Regions from separate parts of the Porcibacter vitabionis genome, predicted to be linked through region 2. Evidence: predicted binding sites of a transcription regulator. Region 2 holds the regulator's gene; the other holds the start of a gene.
The links. The regulator Rex, encoded in region 2, represses fermentation and respiration genes when NADH is low (regulators of the CRP and FNR family bind a similar motif). The targets are predictions, from matches to a motif close to ATTGTTAANTANTTAACAAT.

Region 1 (9,445 bases), on a different contig from region 2:
TTCTTCATGGCTGCAATGGAACCCATGCCACGGTAAACCTTATACTTACGGCCCTGGTAGAGCTCGAATTCACCGGGCGCCTCATCACAGCCTGCCAGCATGGAACCCATCATGCAGACGGAACCGCCGGCGGCCAGAGCCTTGACCATGTCACCTGAGAATTTCAGACCACCATCGGCAATGATGGGACGGCCGAATTCCTTAGCTGCCTTGTAGGCATCCATGATTGCCGTGATCTGAGGAACACCGATACCTGCAACAACACGGGTGGTACAGATGGATCCGGGTCCGATACCGATCTTTGCTGCATCAGCGCCCGCCTCGAAGAGGGCCTTGGCTCCTTCATAGGTAGCTACATTTCCGGCAATGACCTGAAGGTCCGGATAGGCTGCCTTAATGGTCTTAATGGCGGTCATGATGTTCTTGCTGTGGCCATGAGCGGAATCCAGGACAACGACATCAACATGAGCCTTGGTCAGAGCCTCGACACGATCCATCATATTGCTTGTAATACCAATTGCGGCACCGCAGAGCAGTCTGCCCTGATCATCTTTCGCAGAATTCGGATACTGGATCTGCTTTTCGATGTCCTTTATGGTGATCAGCCCGCAAAGATGTCCCATGTCATCAACGATGGGAAGCTTTTCTTTTCTGGCATTGCCAAGGATCCGCTTGGCTTCATCCAAGGTAACGCCGACCTTGGCTGTGATCAGGTTCTCAGAGGTCATGCACTCCTTGATAGGGCGGGAATAGTCTTCTTCGAATTTGAGATCGCGATTGGTAATAATGCCAACCAGTTTCTTTTCATCATCTACGATCGGAACACCGGAGATCCGGAATTTTGCCATCAGATCATCAGCATCCTGAAGGGTATTATCAGGGGAGAGATAGAAAGGATCTGTAATGACACCGTTTTCAGACCGTTTTACTTTATCCACTTCCTCTGCCTGAGCCTGAATGGACATATTCTTGTGGATGATACCAATTCCACCCTGACGAGCCATGGCAATGGCCATGCGGTGCTCAGTTACGGTGTCCATGGCAGCACTCATCATAGGAATGTTCAATTGAATGGCATTCGTAAGATGTGTGGAAAGGTCAATCATATCGGGTGTAACTTCTGAATACTGAGGTACCAGAAGCACATCATCAAATGTAATCCCTTCGCCAATTATCTGTGACATTTTTTCCTCTCTTTCTTTTTTATCTATTGTTTTGTATGAATAGTAACATTACTTATGAAAAAGAATTATATTGTATCTATACTAGCAAAAATCTGTCTTTTCTTCAATTATGGATTGCAAAACGAGGGGATGAATTGTCGGACAATCATTTCGCACGTTGGCGTAATTCAACTGCTCATATCCGTCGAGAGTCCGGGAGCCCCCTGCAATCATTTCGCGCCTTGGTGTGAGTCAACTAGTTTGCATAATCGAACTTGCCTTCATTTTTTTCTTCCAGGGCCTTGATGAAATCATAGACCACTTCGTTATAGGGCGTTGCAATTCCTAGTTCTCTTCCCATCCGGATGATCTCGCCGGAGAAAACATCCACTTCGGTCTGCCTTCCGGCACGAAGATCCTGAAGGGTGGAGTAGGCTGCACTTTTTTCGGCAACCCGGGAATTCACGGGACCGGTCAGAACCGATGAGATCGAGATTCCTTTTGCTTCTGCAATTTTAATGACCTCACTTCCAAGCCCATCTGCAATGTGCTTGAGATAGGGACTGTCTTCTAGTGCTCCGACGCCAACATCGATGACAGCTTGAGGCAGATTGGATGTCACATTGAGATAAAATTTCCCCCAGAGTTCGGAAAGAATGTCCGGGCAGAAATGGGAACGGATCGAGGTGGCGGAAAGGAAAGCAGACAGATTCGAGAGCACGGGGTTGTCCTCCTCATTGGTGAAACCGGGAATGCCGTAATAGAGCCCAAGCGTCCGCTCCGGATCAAAAATGACGGAATCTTTCGTTCGGGTTGACTGGATCTTCATGAAGGACCAGACCAGGTTCTTCGGATGAATGGTCTGCCGGATCACATCCTCTGAGTTTACGCCGTTTAATAAAGACAGAACGATCGTATGATCCTTATCGATGATTGTAGTAAGGTCAGGAAGGATGGACTCCAGTGCCCTATACTTCACGGCGACAAGGAGAAGGTCAACTCCATGCACTTCTTCGGGACGCTTTATATTTGGATAATAAGTTTTTCCGTTAATCACGATTCCGGCTTTCAGGCGCTCGGCCCGATCCCCGCTTGCGACGACGGAAAAATTCTCCTTCATCTGGTCACTCAGGCAATAGATGAAATAAGAACCGACTGCGCCGGCACCAATCAGGGCGCAGGTTCGGATGGAATTTTGTGACATGAGCTACCTCCTAATGATATGCAGTTATGAGGGAGTTTGACCCTGACGTCATTCCCCTTGACTTCATTATAAGTAGTTTAGCAGAATCTGCCCAGGAAATTCGATATAGGAAAACTTTTTAAAATGATGCGTGATTTTGGCTTGTGACATGCCTGTATGCAAGCTTTTTATTCGATATATGAAAACTTTTCAAAACGATGCTTGATTTTGGCTTGTGACGTGCTGGTATGCAGGCCTTTTATTCGATATATAAATTCTTTTCAAAATGATGCGTGTTTTTCGGGCAATTTTATAGCATGAAATTGAAAAGATTTCGTATATCGAATAATTCAATGAAAAAGAGGCTGGATTCAGGCCGGAAACACGCATGAAATTGAAAAGATTCTGCATATCGAATAATTCCACTAACAAGAGGCTTGATTCAGGCTGGAAACACGCATGATTTTGAAAAGTTTTCATATATCGAATATTACAAGTGAAAATGCACTCATGTCATATCTTGGATCACACATTCTTATAAATTCGTGGATCATCTTTAGATATCTGGCTGCCTGGTTTTCTCTTCGGGATGATCCAAAACCTATCAGAATTTTTTGAAAACGATTGACAAAATTTTAACAAAACACTATGATATATCTGTTATGAGAAGATAAGGGGAGTTATGATCTGCGATGAGATACGAGGTGATCCAACAGGAAAACCGAGGTGATCCGACAGGAGAGCAGAGGTGATCCGACAGGAGAGCAGAAGTGATCCAACAGGAAAGCCAAAGTGATCCAACAGGAAAACCGAAGGATCTAATCAAAGCGATCAAACCGCTTATCACGAAAGAGTGTATGTGTAGAATTCTTTCAGGAGGAAAAAAGATGGGAGACTATAAGAATCTGATTCTCGATGTGGAAGATGAAATTGCTGTTCTGCAGATTTCTCGTCCCAAGGCTTTGAACGCTTTAAACAGTGAGACACTGGAGGAGCTGGATCAGTGCCTGATAGAGATTGAGGGCAGGGATGATATCAAAGTCCTGATTCTGACCGGCGGTGCCTGCTTTAACAAGAAGTTGGGCGCGGACGATCCCTATCGTTCCTTCGTTGCAGGCGCAGATATTGCGGAGATGGCTTCTTTCGATGCTAAGCAGGCACGTGCCTTCGGTATGCGGGCAAGCAAGCCTTTCTTCAAACTGATGAAGATGCGCCAGGTTACCATCGCCGCAGTCAATGGATTCGCTCTTGGCGGCGGAAATGAGATCTCCATGGCTTGTGACATTCGTGTTGCATCCGAGAATGCTACTTTCGGCCAGCCGGAAACCGGCCTCGGCATCATCCCCGGTTTTGGCGGAACTCAGCGACTGGCTCGTCTGGTTGGCATGGGCCGCGCTAAGGAACTGATCTTTACCTGCGATACCATCAAGGCAGATGAAGCTTATCGGATCGGCCTTGTAAATCATGTTGTTCCCAAGGAAGAACTGATGCCGACCTGCAAAGAGATGGCAAAGAAGATTATCTCCAAGGGCTCCTATGCTGTATCCGTTGCAAAGGCTGCTATCAACAATGGCTATGATATGGATATTGAGAATGCAGTTGAGTATGAAGCAAATCTCTTCGGTGTTGTCTGCGATACCCATGATCATCGGGAAGGAATGGCTGCATTCCTCGAGAGAAGACCTGCAGATCTGAATGATTTCTGATTGTAAAATGTAGACCAGGATTCCATGTAAAATGCAGACCCGGGTTCCATGTAAAATGTAGACCAGGATTTCATAAGTATGGTTACAGTGTCAATTGACACCATATCATAAAGATTTATAGAAACCAGAGGATTTGTCTTGAAAAAGATTCGAATCTTCTGGTTTCTTTTCTGTGGATTCCTGTATACTGATAACAGAAACTTGTGACAACAAATCATGCGAAAAACAGAAATCATACGTCAATAGAAAGGGAGCATTTGATATGGGTAAGAAATACAGAATCGGTTTTGTTGGCTGTGGAAATATGGGATCTGCAATCTTAAAGGGGATCCTCGCAGCAGGGCTGGCTGATCCGGATGAGGTCATTGCTTCCTGCCATACGGAAAAGTCGAAGAAAAGGCTGGAAGATACCTATGGGATCACGGCAACCAATCAGAATAAAGAAGCCGTTCAGGCCGATGTTGTTTTTCTTGCAGTGAAACCGAATAAGCTGGAAGAAGTAGCAATGGAGATCCGGGAGGAACTTTCGCCGGAAACATTACTGATTTCTGTCGTAGCTGCAAAGTCGGTCGATGTCTTAGAGAGTCTCTTCCGGACGCCTGCTTTGGATGGAAAGCTTCAATTGGCTCGGACCATGCCAAATACACCGGCTCTTGTCGGTGAAGCGATGACGGCTATAACTCCCGGTCACTTCCTTTCAGAAGATCGCTTGCAGTATGTCTGCCGGCTCTTCTCCAGCTTCGGCCAGGCAGAGGTCGTTCCGGAGAGTCTGATGGATTGTGTGACCGGTGTCAGCGGTTCCTCTCCGGCTTTCATCTATATCCTGATCGAAGCCATGGCGGACAGCGCTGTAAAGGAAGGTATGCCGAGACAGCAGGCTTATAAGTTTGCAGCTCAGACCGTACTCGGTTCTGCCAAGATGGTCCTTATGACAGGGGAGCATCCCGGAGCCCTGAAAGATGCCGTCTGCTCTCCCGGAGGCACTACGATTGCAGGTGTGACCAAGCTGGAAGAGACTGGCTTCCGCCATTCCATTGAAGCAGCTGTCGAAGCCAGCATTGAAAAGTCAAGAGGTTGATTTACACTATGGTCTACATTTCCCTCTTAGAACCGCTGGTGGACTGGTACAAAAAGGGCCACAGGGATCTGCCATGGAGACGGACCAGGGACCCTTATCGGATCTGGATCTCTGAAATCATGCTGCAGCAGACCCGGGTGGAGGCTGTGATCCCCTATTATGAGCGCTTTTTAAAGAACCTGCCTACGATCCGCGATCTGGCGGAATGTCCGGAGGATAAGCTTTTAAAACTGTGGGAGGGCTTGGGCTACTACAGCCGGGTTCGAAACCTTCAGAAAGCGGCGAGAGTGATCGAGGAAAAATTCGGCGGGGCCATGCCGAAGGATCATGATGCGATCTTGTCTCTTCCAGGGATCGGGCCTTATACGGCAGGCGCTATTTCTTCGATTGCTTTTGATCTGCCATACAGCGCAGTCGATGGAAATGCTCTTCGTATTCTGACCCGGGTCCTTTGTGATGACAGGAATATCGGAGATGAAAAGACAAAAAAATCGATCATGCAGGACATGGACGAGGCAATTCAGAGCCGGACCTGGAATTTTTCGCCCGGGGATCTGAATCAGGCTATGATGGAGCTTGGGGCGACGGTCTGCCTCCCCAATGGGGAACCGAAATGTGAGATCTGCCCCTGGAAAGAGGTCTGCCTGTCAAGAAGCCGGGGGACCTGGCAGGATTATCCGGTGAAAACGAAGGCCAAGGCCAGACGAATCGAAGAGCGGACCATCCTTTTGATCCGTGATGGAGACCGGGTCCTCTTAAAGAAACGTCCGAAAAAGGGCCTTTTGGCAGGGCTCTATGAATTCCCTGGCCTGGAGGGATATGTAAGTGAAAAAGAGGCCTTGCATTATGCGAAACAGCTTGGCCTGGACCCCTTGTTTATTGAGAAGGGTCGGGAGGCAAAGCATATCTTCTCCCATGTCGAATGGCATATGAGGTCTTTCCTGATCCGGGTAGCTTCTGTGGATGTCGATAAGAAGAAAGAAGAGTCCTGGCTTCTGGCGGAACTGGACCAGGCAAGGGATATTTATGCGATACCAAGCGCTTTTAAGGCTTATACAGAATTTCTGTGGGGAGGAAGCAATTCTTTTCGGTAAAAAGTACATTGAAATCAGGATCTGTCAGATAGACAATAAAAATCACGTCTGAACCGGATTTTGAACAAGATTTACGACATCTTTATAGATTTTTAAGAATCTTTATGTATAATAGTGGGAGTCTGGAAAAGGGAGATTTACTTATGAAATTAATCAGTTTTGCAATACCTTGCTATAATTCGGAAGCCTATATGAGAAAGTGCATTGAATCCATCCTTCCGGGTGGAGAAGATGTCGAGATCCTTATCATTGATGACGGATCCAAGGACGCTACGGCAGAGATCGCAGACGAATACCAAAAGAAGTATCCGACCATCTGCAGGGCCATCCATCAGGAAAACGGAGGCCATGGCGAAGCTGTCAACACAGGACTTAAGAACGCGACCGGTCTATATTTCAAAGTCGTGGATTCGGATGACTGGCTGGATTCCTATGCCTATCAAAAGGTCCGGGAAAAACTTCATGAACTTGTGGATAAGAAGACCCCGGTGGATATGTTCCTTACGAACTATGTCTATGAGAAGCCATCGGAAAATCATGAACGCCGCATGATCTATCACCACATGCTGCCGGAGAATGAAATTATCGGCTGGGATGGCTTGAAACGGGTCATCAAGGGTAATGTCATCCTCATGCATTCCGTGACTTATCGGACCGAAATGCTGAAAGCTTCCGGCCTGGTTCTGCCCAAGCATACTTTCTATGTGGATAATCTCTTCGTATTTGAACCGCTTCCCTATGTGAAGACCATGTATTATCTGGATGTGGATTATTATCGCTATCTGATCGGAAGAGAGGGGCAGTCGGTGGCTGAGCAGACCATGATCCGCCGGATCGACCAGCAGCTTGCTGTCAACTATCGCATGGTCGATTACTTCTGCGCCCATGACAAGGAGATCACAGAGCCCATGCTTCGGAAGTATATGCTGTCCTATCTCGAGATGATCACGGTAGTATCCTCCAGCCTGGGCTATGTTTCCAAGGATCCGGAGATTTTCGAGAAGATCCATAAGCTTTGGAAATATATCAAGGCAAAGAATCCAAGTGTATACCGCCGTCTGCGCTATGGTGTTCTCGGTTTTTCCATGAATATTCCGGGAAAATTCGGCCGTGGATTTGCCAGACGTTCTTATCACCTTGCCCAGCGCTTTGTCGGATTCAACTAAGATCAGGATAGGATAGGAACTTATGGATAATAATTTCGGAAATTTTAACGGGAATCCCAATGGGAACTTCAATGGGAATCCCAATGGGAATTTCAATGGGAATCCCAATGGGAACTTCAATGGAAATGCCAATGGAAACTTCAACGGGAATCCCAATGGGAATCCTAATGGGAATTTCAATGGGAATCCATGGCCCAATGGAAACCAGTGGCAGAATGTCCGCCCGTATGCAGAAGTCTGGGACAATAAGAAGGGGATCATTTCCATGATTCTTGGCATCCTCTCGGTCACTTTCTTCTGGATGATCCTGCCATCCCTGGCTTTTGCCATTGCAGCATTGATCCTGGGGATCAGCCAGCTGAACAAGAATAAGAGATGCGGTGTCCACAAACAGAAAGGCATGGCCGTCCTTGGCATAGCACTATCTCTTTTGACCTTTGTCATGATCATTCTCCTTTTTGTTTTGATTGGAATCGGGACGGCAAGAAATGGTGATCTGATTTATCGGGAGATTTTGAAACTGGATCATTCTTCCGAGCTCTTGTAAGGTGGAAAAGCTTTTGACCTCCATATTGACAAGAATTATGAATGTGGGTATAATTTCTCACGTTGGCGGTGAAGACTTTTCAAGCACCGCTCAGGGTTCGGTCTTTCTTTGATGACCGGATCTGTTTTGAATTCCATACGAAAAGCTTTGACGAAGACAGTAGGTCTGCAGGCGAAAGCAAAAGCGAGCCGGGTATGGTGAGAGCCGGTGCCATTAGCAGCAGATTGAAGATCCCTTCCGAGCCTCGACCTGAACGCCAGCCCCCGGGCCGGTCAGTAAGGAAGACGGATTCTTCCCGTTACGAAGAGCATGAATATTGCCAGGTTCTGGTCAAGTTCACGACACATAGGTGGTTATAAGCAGATGCCCTCTGTCCTATGCGGATAGAGGGCGTTTTTTCTTGCCGGAGATCCTTCCGGCAGAGCTTAAAGGAGGAATACATGTACAAGAAAGTTGACTCTTCCATGAATTTCGTTGACCGGGAACATGAGGTCATCGATTTCTGGAACAAGGAAGACATTTTCAAGAAATCCATGGATTCGAGGAAGAAGGGAGAGACTTATACCTTCTATGACGGTCCCCCTACTGCCAATGGAAAGCCTCATATCGGTCATGTTCTGACCCGTGTCATTAAGGATATGATCCCACGTTATCAGACCATGAAAGGCCATTATGTTCCCCGTAAGGCCGGCTGGGATACCCACGGTCTGCCGGTTGAGATCGGTGTTGAGAAGGAGCTCGGTCTCGATGGCAAGGAACAGATCGAAGCCTACGGCATGGAGCCTTTTATCAAGAAGTGTAAGGAATCCGTCTGGAAATACAAGGGCATGTGGGAGCAATTCTCCGATCAGGTCGGTTTCTGGGCTGACATGGAGCATCCCTATATCACTTATGATGATAACTTTATTGAATCCGAATGGTGGGCTCTGAAGGAGATCTGGAATAAGAAGCTTCTTTATAAGGGCTTTAAAGTGGTTCCTTATTGCCCTCGCTGCGGTACCCCTCTGTCTGCTCAGGAAGTTGCCCAAGGCTATAAGACCGTCAAGGAACGGTCAGCCATCGTCCGCTTTAAGGTAAAGGACGAGGATGCCTACATCCTGGCCTGGACCACGACTCCCTGGACCCTGCCTTCCAATACCGCCCTTTGCGTGAATCCGAATGAGACTTATGTAAAGGTAAAGGCAGCCGACGGTTATACCTATTATATTGCAGAAGCCCTCGCATCGAAGGTGCTTTCTCCTCTGGCCAAAGAAGGAGAAAAGGCTTATGAAGTTCTGGAAAGCTATATCGGTAAGGACCTCGAGGGCAAGGAATACGAACCCCTCTACGATTTCACGGCACAGGCCGCTTTGAAGGCGCATAAGAAGGCGCACTACGTTTTGTCTGATACCTATGTCACTATGACAGATGGTACCGGAATCGTTCATATTGCTCCGGCTTTCGGTGAAGACGATGCCCGGATCGGCCGTGAGTGGGATCTGCCTCTGATCCAGCTCGTGGATGCAGAA
Region 2 (9,445 bases):
GTTTTTGTATCTTTTGGATCTCTTCAACGGCAGAGGGACCCGGAAGGAAACCGATCCGACTCATGCCGGTATCAATTTTAATATGAATGGGGGCCGTTACATGAAGACGGACTGCTGCATCCGAAAATTCCTTCGCCATGTCCAGACGGAAGATCGTAGGCCGGATATGATTTGTTATCATGAGAGGATACTCTTCCGGAAAGGTAAATCCTAAAACCAGGATGGGCTTTCGAATCCCGTGATTTCGAAGTTCCATAGCTTCATCTACGGTTGCTGCTGCATAGCCGAAGACATAATCAACGGACTCCAGCATATGAGCAATTTCAACGGCTCCATGGCCATAGGCATCGGTCTTAATCACAGCCATGATCTTCGTTTGTTTCGGAAGATTCTGATGCATCGCCTCTAAATTGTCTTTGATATGATCCAGATTGATTTCTGCCCAGACTCTATTGTAATCCATGAAAAACTCCTTTGAATTCTCGGACAAATTCAAGAACAATTGATCTTACGTGTCAAAACGACCATTTGGCACGGTAAAATATGAAACAAAGGTTAAAAATCCGATTTCTTATTATACTAATACATTGTGGATCGCGTCAAGAATCTCTCTTGGTCCCATGGCATAGACACCGCATTTCTTGCGGGCCAGATCCCCTGCTTTTCCGTGGAGGTAAACAGCAAGAGGAGCGGCCTTCGACGCCGGAAGATGCTGAGCCATCAGTCCTGCCAGAAGGCCGGCTAAGACATCTCCGCTTCCTCCGGTGGACATGCCGTTATTTCCGGTCGTATTGATGATGGTATCTGAAAAAGGAATGGCCGTAATACTGGCGGCATTTTTTAAGACCAGGGTCACCTGATAATCATTGGCGAATTCTTCCGCCAAAGGGATCATATGTTCTGCTACATAGACAGGGCTTACTTTCTTTAATCTTGCCATTTCACCGATATGCGGCGTCAGGACCAGGTCCAGGTGAGGCCTCTGCAGGAGACTGAGATCTTCGGACAGAAGATTTAAAGCATCTGCATCCATCACCATAGGAGTCTGGATCTCTTCCATGACCAGAGAAAAAAGCTGCCGGGAAATGGCTGTTTGTCCAAGACCAGGTCCGATCAGGACAACATCGGCCCAGGACAGTTCTCGTTTGATCTCCTGCTTACTTAATTTATTTCCATAGACGGATAAAAGAGCTTCCGGGATCTGACTCTGAACGATTTCCCTGTTTCTTTCATCGGTCAGGACTTTGACCAGGCCGGCACCGGATAAGACACAGGCTTTGGCTGCAAAGCAGGCAGCTCCTGCCATGAGATAGGATCCGGCAATGACTAAAACATGACCATATGATCCCTTGTTGGAGCCAGAAAAGCGCGCCGGTTTATATTGATTCAGATCGGATTCCTGGAAGACTTTCCGTCCTGCTCTCTGGTCTTCTTCGAGGGGCCTTTTGATCCCGATATCCCGAAGGATGAGTTCTCCGCAGTACTCCTTTCCCGGGAACAGAAGCTGGCCGACTTTCAGATAGGCAAGGCTTACCGTCAAATCTGCTTTGATTGCTGTTCCGAGGATCCGCCCGTCACCTGCAGCGACTCCGCTTGGAATGTCAACGGAAAGAATGGGTTTCTTTAAGTCCTGAAATTTCTGGAATTTCATGGCCATTTCCTCTTCTACCGGGCGGGACAGACCGGTACCGAAAACGGCATCGATCAGAAGATCCCGGTCATAGAGGTCATTCACATCTTCCGTGAAAGAAACGCCTGCCTTGTCTGCAATCTGATATTGAAACCAGGCCAAGCCCTGATTCTTTTTCTCTTGAATCGGTCCGGTCAGGCAGACTTTACAATCATAGCCCTCCAGTGCAAGGATCCGGGCAGCTGCGATCCCATCACCACCATTATTGCCAAGTCCGGCAAAGACGCCGATTTTTCTTGCCTGAGGAAAATGCTTTTTTATTTCCTCAGTGATGGCAAGTGCTGCTCTTTCCATCAAGAGATCCGATGGAATGCCGATTTTTTCTGTCATCTGCCGGTCTGCTTCCTGCATCTGCCGTCCTGTCAAAACACAAAGCATAATATACTCCTTTTTGCTTAAAAAAAGGCCGTGAGGCAGAGGATTCCGCTTCACAGCCAAAAGAGCCGATGATCCACGGCTTCTTATTCATTTTCTTGTGTCTCATCCGACTGGTTCTGTATCCGATAATTATAAGACAATTCCATAAGAGAATCTGCCAGATGGACATTCTGTACAACAACAGAATCCGGCACGTCCAGATCCAAGAGGGCAAAATTCCAAATTCCCTTAATGCCGAGATTTACCAGCTGATCTGTGACATCGGCTGCATGAGAACGGGGAACGGTCAGAGCTGCCATATCGACTTTATTATTCTTGATGAATGAAGGCAGCTCCTCCATTAAACGAATCGGAATATCCCGGATGGTTTTCCCTGCAAGCTGAGGATTGACATCAAAAAAGCCGATCATTTTGAATCCGAGATTTTCAAAATGCGAATAGCGGGAAATGGCCTGACCCAGGTTACCCATTCCTACCACGATCATGTTATGAACCTTGTCTACGCCAAGGATCTTACCGATCTCATTATGCAGGTACTGAACATTGTAGCCGTAGCCCTGCTGGCCAAATCCGCCGAAATTATTCAGATCCTGACGGATCTGAGATGCGGTAATATGCATACTCTTAGACAGGTCACCCGATGATATACGGTCTACACCATTCTCAAGTAATTCATCCAAATATCTGTAATAACGGGGAAGACGCCGAATTACGGCGTTGGATATTTCCTTAGCCATTGTCATTTATCTCCTCATGTAAAAGTTCAGTAGACTCTCCTTATCAATGAATCAACATTGTTAAAAAATAAACATTCTTAACCTATGATAGTTTTCTTGTGAAAAAAAGTCAACTATTCTGCATCCAATTCCATCGAAAGAGACTCCCATTTGGCATAAGCGTCTTCCAGTTCTTCTTCCAGATCGGATCGCTCTTTCGTCAATTCATTTAATTTTGCAGAATTCTTTGCGATCGATTCATCTGTGAATGCCTTATCGATCTCACGGATCCTCTCTTCCCTCTTCGATATCTCTTCTTCCAATGAGGCCAGGGCTCTTTCGACTTTCTTTCTCGCTGCTTTTTTCCGCTTCTGCTCCTGGTAATCCAGTCCGGCATCCTTACTGTCTTCTGCAGAAGGATCTCCCTTTTTCTCCGATTCGGATCTTACATTTGAAATTTCCCCTGATGCAGAGGAAGGCGTCAGATCCTCCTCGGCCTTTTTTTCCAGATAATAGTCATAGTTTCCCAGATATTCCTTCATTCCGTCCTCATGGATCTCCAGGATCCTCTCGGCAGTCTGATTAATGAAATAACGGTCATGGGAAACATAAAGCAAAGTCCCGGTATAGGCATTCAAAGCTTCTTCCAGAATCTCCTTGGATTCCATATCCAAATGGTTGGTCGGCTCATCTAAGATCAGAAAATTGGCTCCGGACAGCATAAGCTTTGCCAGAGATACTCTTCCTCTCTCCCCGCCGGACAGTTCCCGGATCTTCTTATAGACATGGTCTCCCTTAAATCGGAAGGCCGCAAGGATGGAACGTACCCTGGTATTATTCAAATTGGGATAAGCATTCTGAAGCTCTTCAAAAAGTGTTGCATCCTCGTTCAGATTCTGCTGCTCCTGATCATAATAACCGATGGTAACGCCGGTTCCGATATGTACGGAACCTGAATCTGCCGGAAGAATTCCATTGATGATTTTTAAGGTCGTTGTCTTACCGGTTCCATTGTCACCGAGAATGGCAACTCTTTCCTGCCTTCGGATCTGGAAGTTCAAATTTTTGAATAATAGCCTGTCATCAAAACTCTTGGATAAATTGGTCACCGTAAGGACGTCATTTCCGGACCGGCTGTTGGGCTCTAAAACCAGCTTCATACCGGTATCTTCTTCCTTTGGCCGTTCCATCCTCTCCATTTTATCCAGAACTTTCTTCCGGCTCTCCGCTCTTTTAATGGACTTTTCCCGGTTAAAGCTCTGGAGCCTGGTAATCACAGCTTCCTGATGAGCAATCTCCTTCTGCTGTTTTTCGTATTCCCTCTCCAAAGTGATCAGAAGCTCTCTCTTCTGTTCGGTATAAGCTCTATAATTTCCGGTGAACAGATGGGCCGGATGCATGGAGAGATCCAGCGCATGATCGATGGTCCGGTTTAAGAAATACCGGTCGTGAGCAACCAATATGACAGCCCCGCTGTAATTCGACAGGAAAGTCTCCAGCCATTCAATGGAATGGAGATCCAGGTGGTTAATGGGCTCGTCGAGAAGGAGAACGTCCGGTTTTGCGGAAAGAAGCCGGCTTAAGGAGACACGGGTCTTCTGCCCTCCGGACAATTGATCCATGCTTTTCGAAAAATCTTCCTCGGAAAAACCCAGTCCCTTTAAGACACCGGCAGCCTGGCTTCGAAAGACCAGTCCGCCTTTTTCTTCAAAGGTTTGGCTTTTCACATGATAAGTTTCAATCAGCTGATTTAAGGCATCCCCGGTGACACGAGACATCTGTTCTTCCATGTTCCGCAGTTCCTCTTCCTCACAGATCAGGTCCTGGCGGGCAGAAAGGACGATATCATAGATGTTTCCGGCCCAGTCATCCTTCTGGTACTGGGCCAGGTAGCCAAGCTTTTTCCCGGAGGCCAGTGTTACAGTCCCGGAGTCTGGCGTCATTTCTCCAACGATGCACTTCAGTAATGTGGACTTGCCGGTTCCATTGGAACCCAGAATGCCCAGTTTTTCGTTCTCCTCCAGCTGGAAGGAAATATGATCAAAAATTACATCTGATCCGAAAGCTTTCGTAAGATCGGAACAGGTTAATACAAATGCCAAGTTACTCTGCCTCTCTATCCAAGGTATCTTTGATTGCAAGGATAAATTCCTCACTGCCAAGAGTGGTAGGATTCAAAAGCTCTGTGATCCTTGCCAGATCACCGGTCATCTTACCGCTCTCAATGGTATCAATGGTTGCTTTCTCCAGCCGGTTAGAAAAATCGACAAGCTCCGGGATCTGATCCAGTTCTCCGCGCTTTCTTAACGCTCCGGTCCATGCAAAAATGGTTGCAACGGAATTCGTGGAAGTCGGCTCGCCCTTTAAATGCTTGTAATAGTGCCTCTGTACCGTGCCATGGGCTGCTTCATATTCATAGTAGCCCTGAGGGGAAACGAGGACCGAAGTCATCATTGCCAGTGAGCCGAAGGCTGAGGACAGCATGTCGCTCATGACATCACCGTCATAATTCTTGCAGGCCCAGATAAAGCCGCCTTCTGATTTCATGACACGGGCAACGGCATCATCGATCAGGGTATAGAAATAGGTGATGCCGGCTTCTTCAAAGAGCGGTTTGTATTTCTTATCATAGCGCTCCTGGAAGATATCCTTAAAGGTATGATCGTATTTCTTACTGATGGTATCCTTGGTTGCAAACCAGAGATCCTGCTTCTTCTCCAGAGCATAGCTAAAGCAGGAATCTGCAAAGGAGGTGATGGAAGGAATCAGATTGTGCTGGCCCTGAACAACGCCGGGGCAGTCAAAATCATGAACCAGAGCTCTCTCTTCATGACCGTCTTCTGCCGTATAAACCAGCTCTACTTTTCCGGGGCCGGGGATTTTCATTTCCGTATTCCGATAGACATCGCCATAGGCATGACGTGCGATAGTGATCGGCTTCTTCCAGGTGCGGACATTGGGCTCGATTCCCTTGACCAGGATGGGCGCACGGAAAACGGTTCCGTCCAGAATGGCACGAATGGTTCCATTCGGACTCTTCCACATCTCCTTCAGATTATATTCCTTGACACGTGCTGCATTTGGAGTGATCGTCGCACATTTCACGGCAACACCATATTTTTTGGTGGCCAGGGCCGAATCAACGGTGACCTGATCATTGGTTTCATTTCGGTGTTCCAGTCCGAGATCGTAATACTCACTCTTTAAATCGATATAGGGGAGGATCAGATGCTTCTTGATCATGGCCCAGAGGATCCGGGTCATCTCATCTCCATCCATTTCCACCAGAGGGGTTTTCATCGTAATCTTTGTCATGCCGTGCCTTCTTTCTTCTTTTCTTGTATACAAAGCTGGAATTTTTCGAATACGAACTGTCAAAAGTATAACAAAGTGGACCTTTTTGGTAAAGACTTTCCTTTGCTTTTATACGTTGAAGTGTTGACATATATCAAACAAACAGATAGGATTGGTATATAATATTTCAAAGAGAAAACTGACAAAAAACTGACAAAAAACTGACATAAGAAATTAGGAACGTGAGGTCACAATGGACGATTTTCGCACCAAAATCAACGACTGGAAGAAGATTGGTTTTATCGGACTTGGTTTGATCGGAGGATCAATTGCAAAGGCGATCCGACTGGAATATCCTAAGATCAAGCTCATCGGTCATGCTTCAAGACGGTCTACATTAGAGAAGGCAGAGGCCGAAGGCGTGATTTTGAACAAAGATTTTTTGCCCCTGGAGGAGTTTGCAACTTGTGATGTCCTCTTTCTCTGCAGCCCGGTCCGGGTCAATTGTGACTATCTAGATCAGTTAAAACCGCTTCTTTCCAAGAAGACCCTGATCACGGATGTCGGGTCGGTCAAGGGAGATATTCATGAGAAAATTCGGGAGCTTGGTCTTTCTGCCCAATTTATCGGCGGTCATCCTATGGCAGGTTCCGAAGCGATCGGTTTTGAAAATTCTTCCCGCCTTCTCTTACAGAATGCTTTTTATATCCTGACGCATGATCCGGAAATGAATGCAGAGGAATTAAATCTCTTCTCGGAATTTGTTCATTCCCTGGGAGCCATTCCGATTCAATTGACACCGGATCGGCATGATTTTGCGACTGCTTCGATCAGTCATCTGCCTCATATCATTTCCGCTTCTCTTGTGGATCTGGTTCGTAAGGAAGATACCAAAGATTCCATCCTGAAAACCATTGCCGCAGGAGGTTTTCGGGATATCACGCGGATCTCCTCTTCTTCTCCGGTCATGTGGCAGAATATCTGTCTGGCCAACCGGGATGAGATCTTAAAATTACTGGATCTTTATGAGGATTCTCTGGATGAGTTCCGGAAGGCCATTTTGGCCGGCGATTCCGAGAGCCTGATCCGGCTCTTTTCCAATGCAAAGGAATACCGGGATTCGCTTGCCATCACAGATCGGGGCATCCTTCCGGTTGCAAATGAGATCTATCTCTTCATCGAGGATAAGGTCGGCGGAATTGCTGCCGTATCAAAGCTTCTGGCTGATCATGATATCAATATCCAGAATATCGGCATCATCCATAACCGTGAATTTGAAGATGGAGTCCTTCGTATTGAAACCTATCGAAGTGATGACAGGGACCGGGCAGTACAACTCTTAAAAGAAGCCGGATATCAGATCAGAAAGAGAAAATAAGGGATCCTTAAATAAGGAATCCTTTTAGAAAAGGACTGAGAGTTTTTTCGGCAACTGAAAAAGGAATTGGAAACGGAGATATGATGTACCAGGCAAATAAAATATTTTCAGAAGATATCAAATCGATGCATGGCGAATTGAGAGTCCCCGGAGATAAGTCGATCTCTCACCGATCCGTCATGTTAGGATCTCTGGCAGAGGGGCAGACAGAAGTCACCGGTTTCTTAAACAGCGCAGACTGCCGTTCCACAATCTCCTGCTTTCGAAAAATGGGTATTTTGATCAAAACAGAGGAAGAGAATAACAAGGTCTACATTTCCGGCAGAGGCCTGGATGGATTAAGACCGGCGGATGGAGTCCTGGATACCGGAAATTCGGGAACGACGACCCGGATGATCAGCGGTATTCTGGCGGGACAGACCTTCACCAGCCATCTGAATGGGGATGATTCGATACAGAAGCGTCCAATGAAGCGGATCCTGGAACCTTTACAGGAAATGGGAGCCCGGATCCGCTCGGATCGCGGGAATGATTGTGCTCCTCTGACCATAGAACCATCTCCTCTTCGGGGAATCACCTATCATACCAAGGTCGCATCTGCCCAGGTCAAGTCCTGTATCCTTCTGGCCGGTCTCTACGCTGAGGGGGAAACCTGTGTCTATGAGCCTGCTCTGTCCCGTGATCATACGGAACGTATGCTTCGGGCGTTCGGGGCGAAAATGGATCTTGATCCCGAGAATAAAATGGCCCTGATCTATAGCCGGCCCAAGCTTCTGGGACAGAAAATATTCGTCCCGGCTGACATTTCCAGTGCGGCTTATTTCCTGGCCGCAGGTCTGATCCTTCCGAATTCGGAGATCACTCTGAAGGATGTCAATATCAATCCGACTCGGGCAGGGATCCTTTCTGTCATTCAAAAGATGGGTGGTCATCTAGTCATCGAAAATCAAAGACTTTTGTCCGGAGAAGAAGTCGCAGATCTTACGGTTTCTTCTTCCTCTTTACATGGCTGTACCATCGAAGGAGACCTGATCCCCCGTCTCATCGATGAGATCCCCGTGATTGCCTGTATGGCTGCCTTTGCAGACGGTGATACGGAAATCAAGGATGCATCGGAGCTTCGGGTCAAGGAATCCGATCGGATAAAGTCCATTTGTGAAAATCTTCTGGCTATGGGTGCAGATGTCGAGGAAAGGCCGGATGGCTTACGGATCCACGGAGGAAAGGAGCTGCATGGAGCTCCTGTCAAAACTTATATGGATCACAGAATTGCTATGGCTTTTACGATCGCCGGACTTGCAGTAAATGGTGCAGTCACATTAGATCACCCCTCCTGCGTGGACATCTCCTATCCGGAATTCTATGATCAGGTTCAGCTTCTGATACAGTAAAATGTCACTGCAGATATTTCGGATCTAAGGGTTCTGCTCCCTTTCTGCCATGGCAGTATTTATACTTCTTGCCGGAACCGCAAGGGCAGGGATCATTCCGTCCGATCTTCTTGGCACGATGAACGGTCTTACTCTTCTTCTGCTCCAGATAAAGCTTCTTCTGTTCTTCCTTGGAAAAAATCTTATCCCATTCCGGCAGATTGTAAAGCCAGTCAGCTTCCGCATCTACCATGTTCATATAGAGTTTTTTCTTATCAAAAGCAAGGGAAACGACCGTGTTCTCATCCATGGTCTCGATCGGATTCGGTTCTACCAGACTGTCATTGATTCCATCCAGAAAACCGACCATAATTTTAAGCTCGATCCCGAAACGATCTGCCAGTTCCCTGACACTTCCCTTTACCACATTATCCGGATCCTTCAACAGGATGGAATAGATCTCCTGCTCCTTCTTGAAGTAGTCGTCCCAAAGTTTCTTCAGCGCATTGGGATCTGCATTCCGGTCATAGGCTTCTTTTCGCCAATCTTCTAACAAACTCATGTTCATTCTCCTTTAAATATTGTATGATTGTTCCTAAAGAACGCACTTATTTTATCA

Region 1: ACKX2L_RS01175 (enoyl-CoA hydratase-related protein) is a predicted target of Rex. The motif match lies at 2,970-2,989, and genes of this name have one in related genera.

Annotation. Positions count from the first base shown of each region.
Region 1 covers NZ_JBJYZD010000001.1:249,983-259,427, reverse strand. The annotation lists gene guaB (IMP dehydrogenase) at 1-1,184, opposite strand, end outside; gene ACKX2L_RS01180 (ketopantoate reductase family protein) at 1,420-2,367, opposite strand; gene ACKX2L_RS01175 (enoyl-CoA hydratase-related protein) at 3,234-4,052, shown strand; gene proC (pyrroline-5-carboxylate reductase) at 4,315-5,130, shown strand; gene mutY (A/G-specific adenine glycosylase) at 5,139-6,224, shown strand; gene ACKX2L_RS01160 (glycosyltransferase family 2 protein) at 6,368-7,390, shown strand; gene ACKX2L_RS01155 (DUF4190 domain-containing protein) at 7,413-7,937, shown strand; gene ileS (isoleucine--tRNA ligase) at 8,378-9,445, shown strand, end outside.
Region 2 covers NZ_JBJYZD010000002.1:224,295-233,739, forward strand. The annotation lists gene alr (alanine racemase) at 1-463, opposite strand, end outside; gene ACKX2L_RS02665 (NAD(P)H-hydrate dehydratase) at 575-2,068, opposite strand; gene ACKX2L_RS02670 (redox-sensing transcriptional repressor Rex) at 2,152-2,805, opposite strand; gene ACKX2L_RS02675 (ABC-F family ATP-binding cassette domain-containing protein) at 2,919-4,886, opposite strand; gene ACKX2L_RS02680 (NADP-dependent isocitrate dehydrogenase) at 4,888-6,099, opposite strand; gene ACKX2L_RS02685 (prephenate dehydrogenase/arogenate dehydrogenase family protein) at 6,332-7,456, shown strand; gene aroA (3-phosphoshikimate 1-carboxyvinyltransferase) at 7,582-8,847, shown strand; gene ACKX2L_RS02695 (SEC-C metal-binding domain-containing protein) at 8,852-9,394, opposite strand.